4 regions of the Serratia nevei genome follow, and region 4 is predicted to be linked to each of the others. Evidence: predicted binding sites of a transcription regulator. Region 4 holds the regulator's gene; each other region holds the start of a gene.
The links. The regulator PurR, encoded in region 4, represses purine synthesis genes. The targets are predictions, from matches to a motif close to CANGCAAACGTTTGCNTG.
Positions count from the first base shown of each region.

Region 1: V8N38_RS23040 (NCS2 family permease) is a predicted target of PurR. The motif match lies at 1,793-1,810, and genes of this name have one in related genera.
Region 2: carA (glutamine-hydrolyzing carbamoyl-phosphate synthase small subunit) is a predicted target of PurR. The motif match lies at 2,079-2,096, and genes of this name have one in related genera.
Region 3: glyA (serine hydroxymethyltransferase) is a predicted target of PurR. The motif match lies at 1,194-1,211, and genes of this name have one in related genera.

Region 1 covers NZ_CP149940.1:4,825,079-4,828,185, reverse strand. The annotation lists gene V8N38_RS23055 (lipocalin-like domain-containing protein) at 66-509, shown strand; gene V8N38_RS23050 (glutathione S-transferase family protein) at 506-1,174, shown strand; gene V8N38_RS23045 (VOC family protein) at 1,222-1,629, shown strand; gene V8N38_RS23040 (NCS2 family permease) at 1,950-3,107, shown strand, end outside.
Region 2 covers NZ_CP149940.1:666,488-669,594, reverse strand. The annotation lists gene carB (carbamoyl-phosphate synthase large subunit) at 1-690, opposite strand, end outside; gene carA (glutamine-hydrolyzing carbamoyl-phosphate synthase small subunit) at 707-1,855, opposite strand; gene dapB (4-hydroxy-tetrahydrodipicolinate reductase) at 2,326-3,107, opposite strand, start outside.
Region 3 covers NZ_CP149940.1:3,995,376-3,998,482, reverse strand. The annotation lists gene hmpA (NO-inducible flavohemoprotein) at 1-973, opposite strand, end outside; gene glyA (serine hydroxymethyltransferase) at 1,331-2,584, shown strand; gene V8N38_RS19225 (3-phenylpropionate MFS transporter) at 2,742-3,107, shown strand, end outside.
Region 4 covers NZ_CP149940.1:2,322,064-2,325,170, reverse strand. The annotation lists gene V8N38_RS11235 (C40 family peptidase) at 1-139, shown strand, start outside; gene sodB (superoxide dismutase [Fe]) at 339-917, shown strand; gene V8N38_RS11225 (YnhF family membrane protein) at 979-1,068, opposite strand; gene purR (HTH-type transcriptional repressor PurR) at 1,393-2,418, shown strand; gene punR (DNA-binding transcriptional activator PunR) at 2,415-3,107, opposite strand, start outside.

The DNA.
Region 1 (3,107 bases), 2.5 Mb from region 4:
ATCCGCTGGCGTGCGGTAAAAATCGCCACTACCCTATACAGACGATCCTTAACCGGAGAAGCGTAATGACGGTAAACGCGTTTATCGGCAGTTGGGCGCTGGTGTCGTCGGTGTTCAAAAACCAGAACGGCGAGCTGAATTACCCGCTGGGCGAGCAGGTGTTGGGGCGAATCCACTATGAGGCCAACGGCACGATGGCGGCGCAGCTGTACAGTGCCGTGCGGCCGCGTTTCGCCGCCGACGATTTGGCGCAGGGGTCCGAGCGGGAGATCCGCGCGGCCTTCATCAATATGATTTGCTACTTCGGCCGCTATCAGGTGGAGGAAAGCGAACAGCGGGTGGTGCATCAGGTCGAAGGCTGTTCGTTCCCCAACTGGGTAGGCAGCCGTCAGGTGCGTTTTTACGCTTTCAGCGGCGATCGGCTGACGTTGCGCACAGTGCCCTTGCAGCTCGGCAACGGCGTGCAGGTGGGCGAACTGGTGTGGCAGCGGACAGGAGCTTCTTTATGATCATTGTTCATCATCTCAATCACTCGCGGTCGCAGCGCATTCTGTGGTTTCTGGAAGAGCTGGGCGTGCCCTATCAGGTGCAACGCTACGAACGCGATCCGCAGACTATGCTGGCGCCGGCGGCGCTGAAAAAGATCCACCCGCTGGGCAAATCGCCGGTGATCGTCGACGGCGATCTGACGCTGGCGGAATCCGGCGCCATCATCGAATACCTGCAGGAAGCCTATGACGCGCAAGGGATGTTCATGCCGACCGACTTCCACGCGCGCCAGCAATACCGCTACTGGCTGCACTACGCCGAAGGATCGCTGATGCCGCTGTTGGTGATGAAACTGGTGTTCAGCCGGCTCGGCCAGCCGCCGATCCCCTGGCTGCTGCGGCCGGTGGCCGGCGCGATCGGCAAGGGCGTGCAGCGCGAATATCTCGACAAGCAGATCGCGCCGCACTGCGAATTCCTCGAACAGCACCTGAACAAGGGCAGCTGGTTTGTCGGCAACGACTTCAGCGCGGCGGACATTCAGATGAGCTTCCCGCTGGAGGCGATGGCGGCGCGCGGCGCGTTGGATGATTGCCCGAAACTGCGCGGTTTTCTGCAGCGCATTCACGCCCGGCCCGCCTACCAGCGGGCGTTGGAGCAGGGCGGCCCTTACGACCTGCTGAGCTAACCGGATGGGCTATACTCGATGGGGTCATTCTTCATCGGAGGTAGCCCATGGCTACGCAAATCTTCGTTAACCTGCCCGTCAGCGATCTGCCCGCCTCGATGGCGTTCTTCACCCACCTGGGTTTCACTTTCAACCCGCAATTTACCGATGACACCGCCGCGTGCATGGTGGTCAGCGACACGATTTACGTGATGTTGCTGACCCACGACAAATTCAGGATGTTTACCCCGAACCCGATCGGCGACGCCAAGCAGGCCACCGAAGTGCTGGTATGCCTGTCGCAACCCAGCCGGGCGGCGGTGGACGAACTGGTGCGCAAGGCGGTCGCCGGCGGCGGCAACACCTACCACCCGCCGCGGGACTACGGCGTGATGTACGGCCACGGTTTTCAGGATCTGGATGGCCATATCTGGGAATTGATGTATATGGATCCCGCTGCGGTGCAGACGCAATAACCCTGCCGCGACGGCGTTCGCCGCCCCGGTTTTATCGTGCTGGCGCTATTCCCGCCGCTTTCTGCATAAATTGCCGCGATCTTTAGTTGATTAGACGCTATGGAAGGCAGGATAATCGTTTGCCTTGAATAAACCACCATAAATCACCCGTACCGCGCGCTGCGAGTTAAACGTTTGCCTTGGTGCGCATCGCCGTTGGCGCTGCGACAGAAGGGCAAGGATGCGGAACGTGACGTAAACGATTACGTGACGATCGGGCGCGGGCGAGATTACAGGCCTGCTGCGACGGGCCGATTCATGAAACACAGGGGAAGTAACCTATGTCGAACTCTCAAGCGAACCACGCCGAAAAACCAACCGGCGGGCTTGATGGCTATTTTAAAATTTCCGCGCGCGGCAGCAGCGTGCGCCAGGAGGTGGTGGCGGGGCTAACCACCTTCCTGGCGATGGTGTACTCGGTGATCGTGGTGCCGAGCATGCTGGGCAAAGCGGGCTTCCCGCCGGCGGCGGTGTTTGTCTCCACCTGCCTGGTGGCCGGGCTGGGCTCGCTGCTGATGGGGCTGTGGGCTAACCTGCCGATGGCGATCGGCTGTGCGATCTCGTTGACCGCCTTCACCGCCTTCAGCCTGGTGCTGGGCCAGCACATCAGCATTCCGGTGGCGCTGGGTGCGGTGTTCCTGATGGGCGTACTGTTTACCATTATCTCGGTCACCGGCATCCGCGCCTGGATCCTGCGCAACCTGCCGATGGGCGTGGCGCACGGCACCGGCATCGGTATCGGTCTGTTCCTGCTGCTGATCGCCGCCAACGGCGTCGGCCTGGTGGTGAAGAACCCGCTGGATGGCCTGCCGGTGGCGCTCGGCGCGTTCACCTCCTTCCCGGTGGTGATGACGCTGGTCGGCCTGGCGGTGATCTTCGGCCTGGAAAAACTGCGCGTGCCCGGCGGCATTTTGCTGGTGATCATCGCCATTTCCATCATCGGCCTGATCTTCGACCCGGCGGTGAAATACCAGGGGCTGTTCGCCATGCCGAGCCTGGCGGACGCTGACGGCAAATCGTTGATCTTCAGCCTGGATATCATGGGCGCATTGCAGCCGGTGGTGTTGCCGAGCGTGCTGGCGCTGGTGATGACTGCGGTGTTCGACGCCACCGGCACCATCCGCGCGGTGGCCGGGCAGGCCAACCTGCTGGATAAAGACGGGCAGATCATCAACGGCGGCAAGGCGCTGACCTCGGATTCCCTGAGCAGCATCTTCTCCGGCCTGGTGGGCGCCGCGCCCGCCGCGGTCTACATCGAATCCGCCGCCGGCACCGCCGCGGGGGGCAAGACCGGCCTGACCGCCACCGTGGTCGGCATTCTGTTCCTGCTGATCCTGTTCCTGTCGCCGCTGGCCTATCTGGTGCCGGTCTATGCCACCGCACCGGCGCTGATGTACGTCGGCCTGCTGATGCTGAGCAACGTCACCAAGCTGGACTTC
Region 2 (3,107 bases), 1.7 Mb from region 4:
GATGATGCAGTTGTCGTTCTTATCACGCACCACCTCCATCTCGTATTCTTTCCAACCGATCAGCGATTCATCGATCAGCAGCTCGTTGGTCGGCGACAGGTCCAGACCGCGTTCGCAGATCTCTTCGAACTCTTCGCGGTTGTAGGCGATGCCGCCGCCGGTGCCACCCATGGTAAAGGAAGGGCGGATGATGCACGGGAAGCCGACGTCAGCGGCTACCGCCAGCGCTTCTTCCATGGTGTGCGCAATGCCGGAACGCGCGGTGTCCAGACCGATTTTCTTCATCGCCACGTCGAAACGGCGACGGTCTTCGGCCTTGTCGATCGCATCGGCGGTCGCGCCGATCATGGTAACGCCGAACTCGGCCAGCACGCCCTGACGCTCCAGCTCCAGCGCGCAGTTCAGCGCCGTCTGGCCGCCCATGGTCGGCAGCACCGCATCCGGGCGCTCTTTTTCGATGATCTTGCGCACCACTTCCCAGTGGATCGGCTCGATATAGGTCGCATCGGCCATTTCCGGGTCGGTCATGATGGTCGCCGGGTTGGAGTTGACCAGAATGACGCGGTAACCCTCTTCGCGCAGCGCTTTACACGCCTGGGCACCCGAGTAGTCGAACTCACACGCCTGGCCGATAACGATCGGGCCAGCGCCGAGGATCAGGATGCTTTTTATGTCTGTACGTTTTGGCATTTTTTACTGCTCCTGATTATTTGGCGTTAGAACGGTAAGTCTCAATCAGTTCGATGAAGTGATCGAACAGCGGCGCGGCATCGTGCGGGCCTGGGCTGGCTTCCGGGTGACCCTGGAAGCTGAACGCCGCTTTGTCGGTGCGGTGAATGCCCTGCACCGTGTGGTCGAACAGCGATTTGTGCGTGACGCGCAGGTTCGCCGGCAGGTTGTTTTCATCGACGGCGAAGCCGTGGTTCTGCGCGGTGATCATCACGGTGTTGTTATCCAGATCCTTCACCGGGTGGTTGCCGCCGTGGTGGCCGAGCTTCATCTTCATGGTTTTCGCCCCGCTGGCCAGCGCCAGCAGCTGGTGGCCCAGGCAGATGCCGAACACCGGAATGTCGGTTTCCAGGAACTGTTTGATGGCGGCGATGGCGTAGTCGCACGGCTCCGGATCGCCCGGGCCGTTGGACAGGAAGATGCCGTCCGGATTCATTTTCAGCACCTCGTCGGCCGGGGTCTGCGCCGGCACCACGGTCAGGCGGCAGCCGCGATCCACCAGCATGCGCAGGATGTTGCGCTTGGCGCCGTAGTCGTAAGCCACCACGTGGAACGGCAGTTCCGCGGCGGTTTTGGCTTCAGGCAGGTCGCCTTCAAGCGTCCAGCTGCCTTGCTGCCAGCTGTAGGCTTCTTGGGTGGTGACCTCTTTCGCCAGATCCATGCCTTTCAACCCCGGGAAACCTTGCGCCTTGGCCAGGGCCAGCGCGGCGTCCGGCGAGTCGGCGGCGATGATGCAGCCGTTCTGGGCGCCCTTCTCGCGCAGCAGGCGGGTTAATTTACGGGTATCGATATCGGCGATTGCCACGATGTTGTGACGCTTGAGGTAGTCGGACAGGCTTTCTTCGTTGCGGTAGTTGCTGGCGATCAGCGGGAGGTCACGAATGACGAGGCCTTGGGCGTGTACTGCGGAGGATTCTTCGTCGGAAGCATTGGTGCCGACATTGCCGATATGAGGATAAGTAAGAGTAACGATCTGGCGGGAATAGGAAGGATCAGTGAGGATTTCTTGATAACCGGTCATCGACGTATTGAAGACCACTTCCCCCACTGCCGTTCCCTCTGCCCCGATGGCCCGACCGTGGAATTGGGTTCCGTCTTCCAGAACCAATAGCGCTGACTTTATCAAAACATCCTCCGAGGAATAATCAATCACAATATTTGCATATTAATTCAGATATCGCGATCTAAATCAATGCAAAAACCGTCCGCGAGGCCAATTTTTGGCAAATTGGGCGCATTTTAATGATGAGTGCCAGGCTTGTCTACCCAAACTGCCGTTTTTTGTTTTATTTTTGCAGTTCTCACCGCTCATGCGGCTTGAGCGGCGATAAAAACACAGAAAACCGGGGCTGGAAAACGGTTGCGAGGCTGAATGACGAAAAATGGTGCCAGAATGGGCTCCAAAAGACGCTGAAATAAGATCTGGTGGATAAAAACGGGATGATTAGCAAGGTAAACATCAATAAATAACAATCAATGAAATAAAAACACACCAACGCTTCTTTTTTCATGTTAAAAAAAAGGACAATAAAATTATTGTCCGATTATCATAGCATTATGATCAATACAACCACATCACGATGGTATGCAAATTAATTATAATTGGTCCAGATTCAGCACATCACGCATATCAAACAGACCTTTATCCCGGTTATGCAACCAGGCAGCCGCACGCACCGCGCCGCTGGCAAAAGTCATCCGGCTGGAGGCCTTATGGGTAATTTCCACCCGTTCACCGATGTCGGCGAACATCGCGGTGTGCTCGCCGACGATATCGCCGGCGCGAATGGTGGCAAAGCCGATGCTTTTCGGATCGCGTTCGCCGGTATGGCCTTCGCGCGCATAGACCGCGCAGCTTTTCAGGTCGCGCCCCAGCGCGCCGGCGATCGCTTCGCCCATGGCCAGCGCCGTGCCCGACGGCGCATCCACTTTGTGGCGGTGGTGCGCCTCAACGATTTCGATATCGGTATAGTCGCCCATCACCTGCGCGGCCTTCTCCAGCAGTTTCAACACCAGGTTGACGCCGACGCTGAAGTTGGCGGCGAACACGATGCCGATATGCTGCGCCGCATCGCGGATCGCCTGTTTGCCGGCGTCATCGAAGCCGGTAGTGCCAATCACCATCGCCTTGTGGTGCGCCACGCAAAAATCCAGGTAACCCCGGGTGCTTTCCGGGCGGGTGAAGTCGATCAAAATATCGAACTCGTTCACCACCTTCTCCAGACTGTCGCTCACCTTGACGCCCAGCGCGCCGATGCCCGCCAGTTCGCCGGCGTCGACGCCGACCAGGCTGGAACCCGGGCGCGACAGCGCCGCCCCCAACACCACGCCTTCCGCCTGCTGCACCGCCTGGATCAATTGACGGCCCATCCGGCCGC
Region 3 (3,107 bases), 1.7 Mb from region 4:
GGTACCACACATGGCGGCTCAGATTCGGCATACGCCCGGCAATATCCGCTACCTCATCGGCAAAGGCGTGCACGCTGCCGTTTTCCGCCGCGTGCAGCCAGTGGACCTGCGCCTGATGCTGGTTGTCGTGCAGGGTGTTGAGCATGCCGAGCATCGGGGTTTGGCCGACGCCGGCGGAGATCAGCGCCACCGGCGTGGTCGGCGCCACGTCGAGGAAGAAGTCGCCGTGCGGCGGGGCGATGTAGATCACGTCGCCTTCCTGCGCCTGCCGGTGCAGGTAGTTGGACACTTTCCCCTGATCTTCGCGCTTCACCGCGATGCGGTAGAACTCGCCGTTCGGCGAGGTGGTCAGCGAGTACTGGCGAATTTCCTGATGCTCCAGGCTGTCGTGCTTGATGTAGACCGCCAGGTATTGCCCCGGTTTGAAGTCCGCCACCCGGCCGCCGTCCACCGGCGCCAGCACGAAGCTGCAGATCACGTCGCTCTGCGGCTGTTTCTTCAGGATGCGGAACGCGCGCAGATCGCGCCAGCCGCCGTTGTCGGTTTCGCTCTGCTGATAAATCTGCTCTTCACGCTGGATAAATACGTTGGCCAGCACGCCGTAGGCTTTGCCCCAGGCGTCCAGGACTTCCTGACCCGGGCTGAACATTTCGTCCAGGGTCGCCAGCAGGTGACCGCCGACGATGTTGTACTGCTCCGGCTGGATATTGAAGCTGGTGTGCTTCTGCGCGATGCGCTCCACCGCCGGCAGCAGCGCCGGCAGGTTCTCGATGTTGGCGGCATAGGCGCAGATGGCGTCGAACAGCGCCTGACGCTGATCGCCGTTGCGCTGGTTGCTCATGTTGAAAATGTCTTTCAATTCCGGGTTGTGCGCGAACATGCGATCGTAAAAGTGGGCGGTCAGCTTCGGCCCGGTCGCAGCCAGCAGGGGAATGGTGGATTTCACGGTGGCGATGGTTTGGCTATCCAGCATGGAAGCGCTCCTTGGGTTGGGATCTTGACGATAATTGTAATGATGCATTTTAAATGCATCTTATTGGGTTCCGCGTCGCTTGTAAATACCCTTGTTTTCGTTGCGGTGTTCTTCGGGCGTCGATCGCGCTCACAGAACATGAAAAAAGCGCATCGTTCGCATGAGGAAATGTCCGTTGATAAACGGCGGCGTTTCGCGGATCAAAGCCTTGCGCCACCTTATGCCAATCGTTTGCGTAAAAACCTCTGTCAAGACCTATCTTCGGTGGGGCGAAACGGTTTACACTGTGGCCCAGAACCCAAACGGGTAGTTATTTGGTGATTTTTTAGTTAGCTGATTTAAGTCAGGAGATGCCGGATGTTAAAGCGTGAAATGAACATTGCCGATTACGATGCGGAACTGTGGCGTGCCATGGAGCAGGAAGTGGTGCGTCAGGAAGAGCACATCGAGCTGATCGCGTCTGAGAACTACACCAGCCCGCGCGTGATGCAGGCTCAGGGTTCCCAGCTGACCAACAAATACGCTGAAGGCTATCCGGGCAAGCGTTACTACGGCGGCTGCGAATACGTGGATATCGTTGAGCAGCTGGCTATCGATCGCGCCAAAGAATTGTTCGGCGCCGATTACGCCAACGTGCAGCCGCACTCCGGCTCCCAGGCTAACTTCGCCGTGTACACCGCGCTGCTGCAGCCGGGCGACACCATTCTGGGCATGAACCTGGCGCACGGCGGCCACCTGACCCACGGTTCCCCGGTCAACCTGTCCGGCAAACTGTATAACGTGGTGCCTTACGGCATCGACGACAAAGGCCAAATCGACTATGACGATCTGGCCAAGCAGGCGCAAACCCACAAGCCGAAAATGATCATCGGCGGCTTCTCCGCTTACTCCGGCGTGGTTGATTGGGCCAAAATGCGCGAAATCGCCGACAGCATCGGCGCTTACCTGTTCGTCGACATGGCGCACGTAGCGGGCCTGATCGCCGCCGGCGTGTACCCGAACCCGGTACCGCACGCGCACATCGTCACCACCACCACCCACAAAACCCTGGCGGGCCCGCGCGGCGGCCTGATCCTGGCGAAGGGCGGCGACGAAGAGCTGTACAAGAAGCTGAACTCCGCCGTGTTCCCTGGCGGCCAGGGCGGCCCGCTGATGCACGTGATCGCCGGCAAGGCGGTGGCGCTGAAAGAAGCGATGGAGCCTGAGTTCAAGGTTTACCAGCAGCAAGTGGCGGTCAACGCCAAGGCGATGGTGGAAGTGTTCCTGCAGCGCGGCTACAAAGTGGTCTCCGGCGGCACCCATAACCACCTGTTCCTGCTGGATCTGGTCGACAAAAACCTGACCGGTAAAGAAGCGGACGCTGCCCTGGGCCGCGCCAACATCACCGTCAACAAAAACAGCGTGCCGAACGATCCGAAGAGCCCGTTCGTTACCTCCGGCGTGCGTATCGGCACCCCGGCCGTGACCCGTCGCGGCTTCAAAGAGGCCGACGTGCGCGAACTGGCCGGTTGGATCTGCGATGTGCTGGACAACATCAACGATGAAGCCACCATCGAACGCACCAAGAAGAAAGTGCTGGATATCTGCGCCCGCCTGCCGGTTTACGCATAATCCCGCTTTCGCCCAAAAAAACCCGCTGCGGCGGGTTTTTTTTATGCCCGCCAGCAGCAAACTGTGAACTGTCTGGCACTCTAACGCATTGAAGTGGAATGACGATTGCGGGGCGGTGTGAGCTCTGTCAAAGTATTGCCCTCACTCCGGAGGGATCATGGTTCTGCAATCAACGCGTTGGCTCGCTCTCAGTTATTTCACCTACTTCTTTTCCTATGGCATTTTCTTACCGTTCTGGGGCGTGTGGCTGAAAGGCGAGGGCATCGCGCCGGAAACCATCGGCATGTTGCTCGGTGCCGGCTTGGTGGCCCGCTTCCTCGGCAGTTTACTGATTGCACCCCGCGTTAAAGATCCCTCTCATTTAGTCTCCGCCCTGCGCCTGCTGGCGCTGCTGACCTTGGCCTTCGCGGTCGGCTTTTGCTTTGGCAACGGCTGGGGCTGGCTGATGCTGGTGATAGCGGGGTTCAACCTGTTCTTCTCGCCGCTGGTGCCGCTGACCGACGCGCTGGCCGGCACCTGGCAA
Region 4 (3,107 bases):
CGTCTACCTCGGCAACGGCAAGTTCATCCAGTCGCCGCGCACCGGTGAAGAGATCCGCATCAGTCAGCTCGACAACGACTATTGGCAGAACCACTACATCGGCGCACGCCGCGTAGTGACGCCGAAAACCATTCGTTAATGCACTGTTCTGCGCGGTTGCGGCCCCGGTCGCAACCGCCTGCTCAAGCTATCGCCCATCGCACTTCCCCACGCGCATTTCTCGCTTTTCCTCCTGTTTTTTATGATGAAAATTGTTAAGATTGAATGACCACAATAAAAAACGGCCCATACGGCTCTCGCCCCGGCGGGAAGCGAATGGCGCTGTAAAGGAGGAAGCAATGTCGTTTGAATTACCTGCATTACCGTATGAGAAAAACGCGCTCGAGCCGCACATCTCCGCCGAGACCCTGGAATACCACTACGGCAAACACCACAACACCTACGTGGTTAACCTGAACAACCTGGTGAAAGGCAGCGAGTTCGAAGGCAAATCGCTCGAAGAGATCATCAAGACCTCTAACGGCGGCGTGTTCAACAACGCTGCGCAGGTGTGGAACCACACCTTCTACTGGCACTGCCTGTCGCCACAGGGCGGCGGTGAACCGCAGGGCGAACTGGCGGCGGCAATCGTCAAATCCTTCGGCTCTTTCGCTGCGTTCAAAGAGCAGTTCACCGATGCCGCAGTGAAAAACTTCGGTGCAGGCTGGACCTGGCTGGTGAAAAAACCGGACGGCGCGCTGGCGATCGTCAACACCTCCAACGCGGCCACCCCGCTGACCGGTGAAGACAAACCACTGCTGACCGTTGACGTGTGGGAACACGCGTATTACATCGATTACCGCAATGCGCGTCCAAAATACCTGGAAAACTTCTGGGCGTTGGTCAACTGGACCTTCGCAGCGGAAAACCTGGCGTAAGCGCAGGTTCTGAGGTGATAAGGCGCAGCCAGGCTGCGCCTTTTTTATAACCGGGGGTAAATCAGTTCAACGCGGCAACGAAGCTGAAAGCGATAATGACCGCCAATGCGCAGACGGTGGTGAACAGCGACATCTTCAATTCGGTATCCATGACAACTCCTTTAAAATGGGCTTTCCTAAGGATAAAAGGCGCACAATTAGTACGTCAAATCATTTTCCCACAGTTCGCCGATAAAATCTTGTTATCATTTCCCGGTTTATAATCTCGATTACCTCTTCCACTTTTGTTCAATATGCGACAAAATTCGCAGTTCACAACTGCGTACCGGCATCCATGCCCCTCCTGATTAAGCGCTGAAGACTTCAACACACTAAAAACTCAGTTTTCGCTTCTCTGGAGAAGGATCTACGTAGGCAAACGATTAACATCACACTTACATGCTGTAAACATGTGAGTTCAGGAGTCATTCCTTACATGGCAACGATTAAAGATGTGGCCAAACGCGCGGGCGTTTCCACCACCACCGTTTCGCACGTCATCAATAAGACTCGTTTCGTCGCCGAAGAGACCAAAGCGGCCGTGTGGGCCGCCATCAAAGAGCTGCACTACTCGCCGAGCGCCGTGGCGCGCAGCCTGAAAGTCAATCACACCAAGTCGATCGGCCTGCTGGCCACCTCGAGCGAAGCGCCCTACTTTGCCGAAGTGATCGAGGCGGTGGAAAACAGCTGCTACAGCAAAGGCTACACCCTGATCCTGTGCAACTCGCACAACAATCTCGACAAGCAGCGCGCCTACCTGGCGATGCTGGCGCAAAAGCGCGTCGACGGCCTGCTGGTCATGTGCTCCGAGTACCCCGATCAGCTGCTGGGCATGCTGGAAGACTACCGCAATATCCCGATGGTGGTGATGGACTGGGGCGCCGCGCGCGGCGACTTCACCGACACCATCATCGATAACGCGTTCGAAGGCGGCTATCTGGCCGGCCGTTACCTGATCGAGCGCGGCCACCGCGATATCGGCGCCATTCCGGGCCAACTGTCGCGCAATACCGGCGGCGGCCGTCACCAGGGCTTTATGAAGGCGCTGCAGGAAGCGCATATCGACATTCGCGAAGAGTGGATCGTCCAGGGTGACTTCGAGCCGGAGTCCGGCTACAAGGCGATGCACCAAATCCTGTCGCAAAAGCAGCGGCCGACCGCGGTATTCTGCGGCGGCGACATCATGGCGATGGGCGCCATCTGCGCCGCCGACGAGCTGGGGCTGCGGGTGCCGCAGGATATTTCCGTGATCGGCTATGACAACGTGCGTAACGCCCGCTACTTCACCCCGGCGCTGACCACCATTCACCAGCCTAAAGAACGCCTGGGCGAAATGGCCTTCACCATGCTGCTGGATCGCATCATCAGCAAACGCGAAGAGTCGCAGGTGATCGAAGTGCATCCGAAGCTGATTGAACGCCGCTCGGTCGCCGACGGTCCGTTCATCGACTACCGCCGCTAATCCCCCGCGCCGGAAGCCTGCGCGGCTTCCGGTTCCGCCTCGCTCAGCCACTCCTGGTTCAGCGTCTCCCCATCGCCCAGATACGCCAGCAGCCAGCTCATCGCCGGTGAGGGTTTATCCTGCTGCCAGGTCAGGCAGCAAGGGCTGGCGGGAAACGGCTGCTGCAGCTGCAACGCCTTCAGCTCACCGCGCTGCACCCGCGGCAGCGCCCGATGTGCCGGCATCATGCCGACGCACAGCCCGGCGCACAAACAGTCGAGCGCCGAAGTCCAGTCCGGCACCACCAGCCGCCGCTGGTTATCCAGCGTCCAGGTGACGCGCTTGGGCAGATTGCGCGAGGTGTCCTCCAGGCAAAGCGAAGGGTACGGCCGCAGCTGATCGTCATTCAGCGGCCCTGTCAGTTGCGCCAGCGGGTGCTGCGGGCTGACCACGCACAGCCAGTTCATATAGCCCATGTCGCGGAAGGCGAAGCCGCCGCCGACCGGCACCGCACGGGTGGCGCCGATTGCCATGTCCGCCCTGCCGTCCACCAAGGCATCCCACACGCCGTTGAACACCTCGGGTTGCAGCATCAGTTCGACGTCGGGGAAATGACGGTAGAAATCCAGCACCAGTTGGCGACTGCGCTGTGGTTTGACGATGATGTCCACCGCGATATTCAGCTGGCCGCGCCACCCGTTGGCCACCTG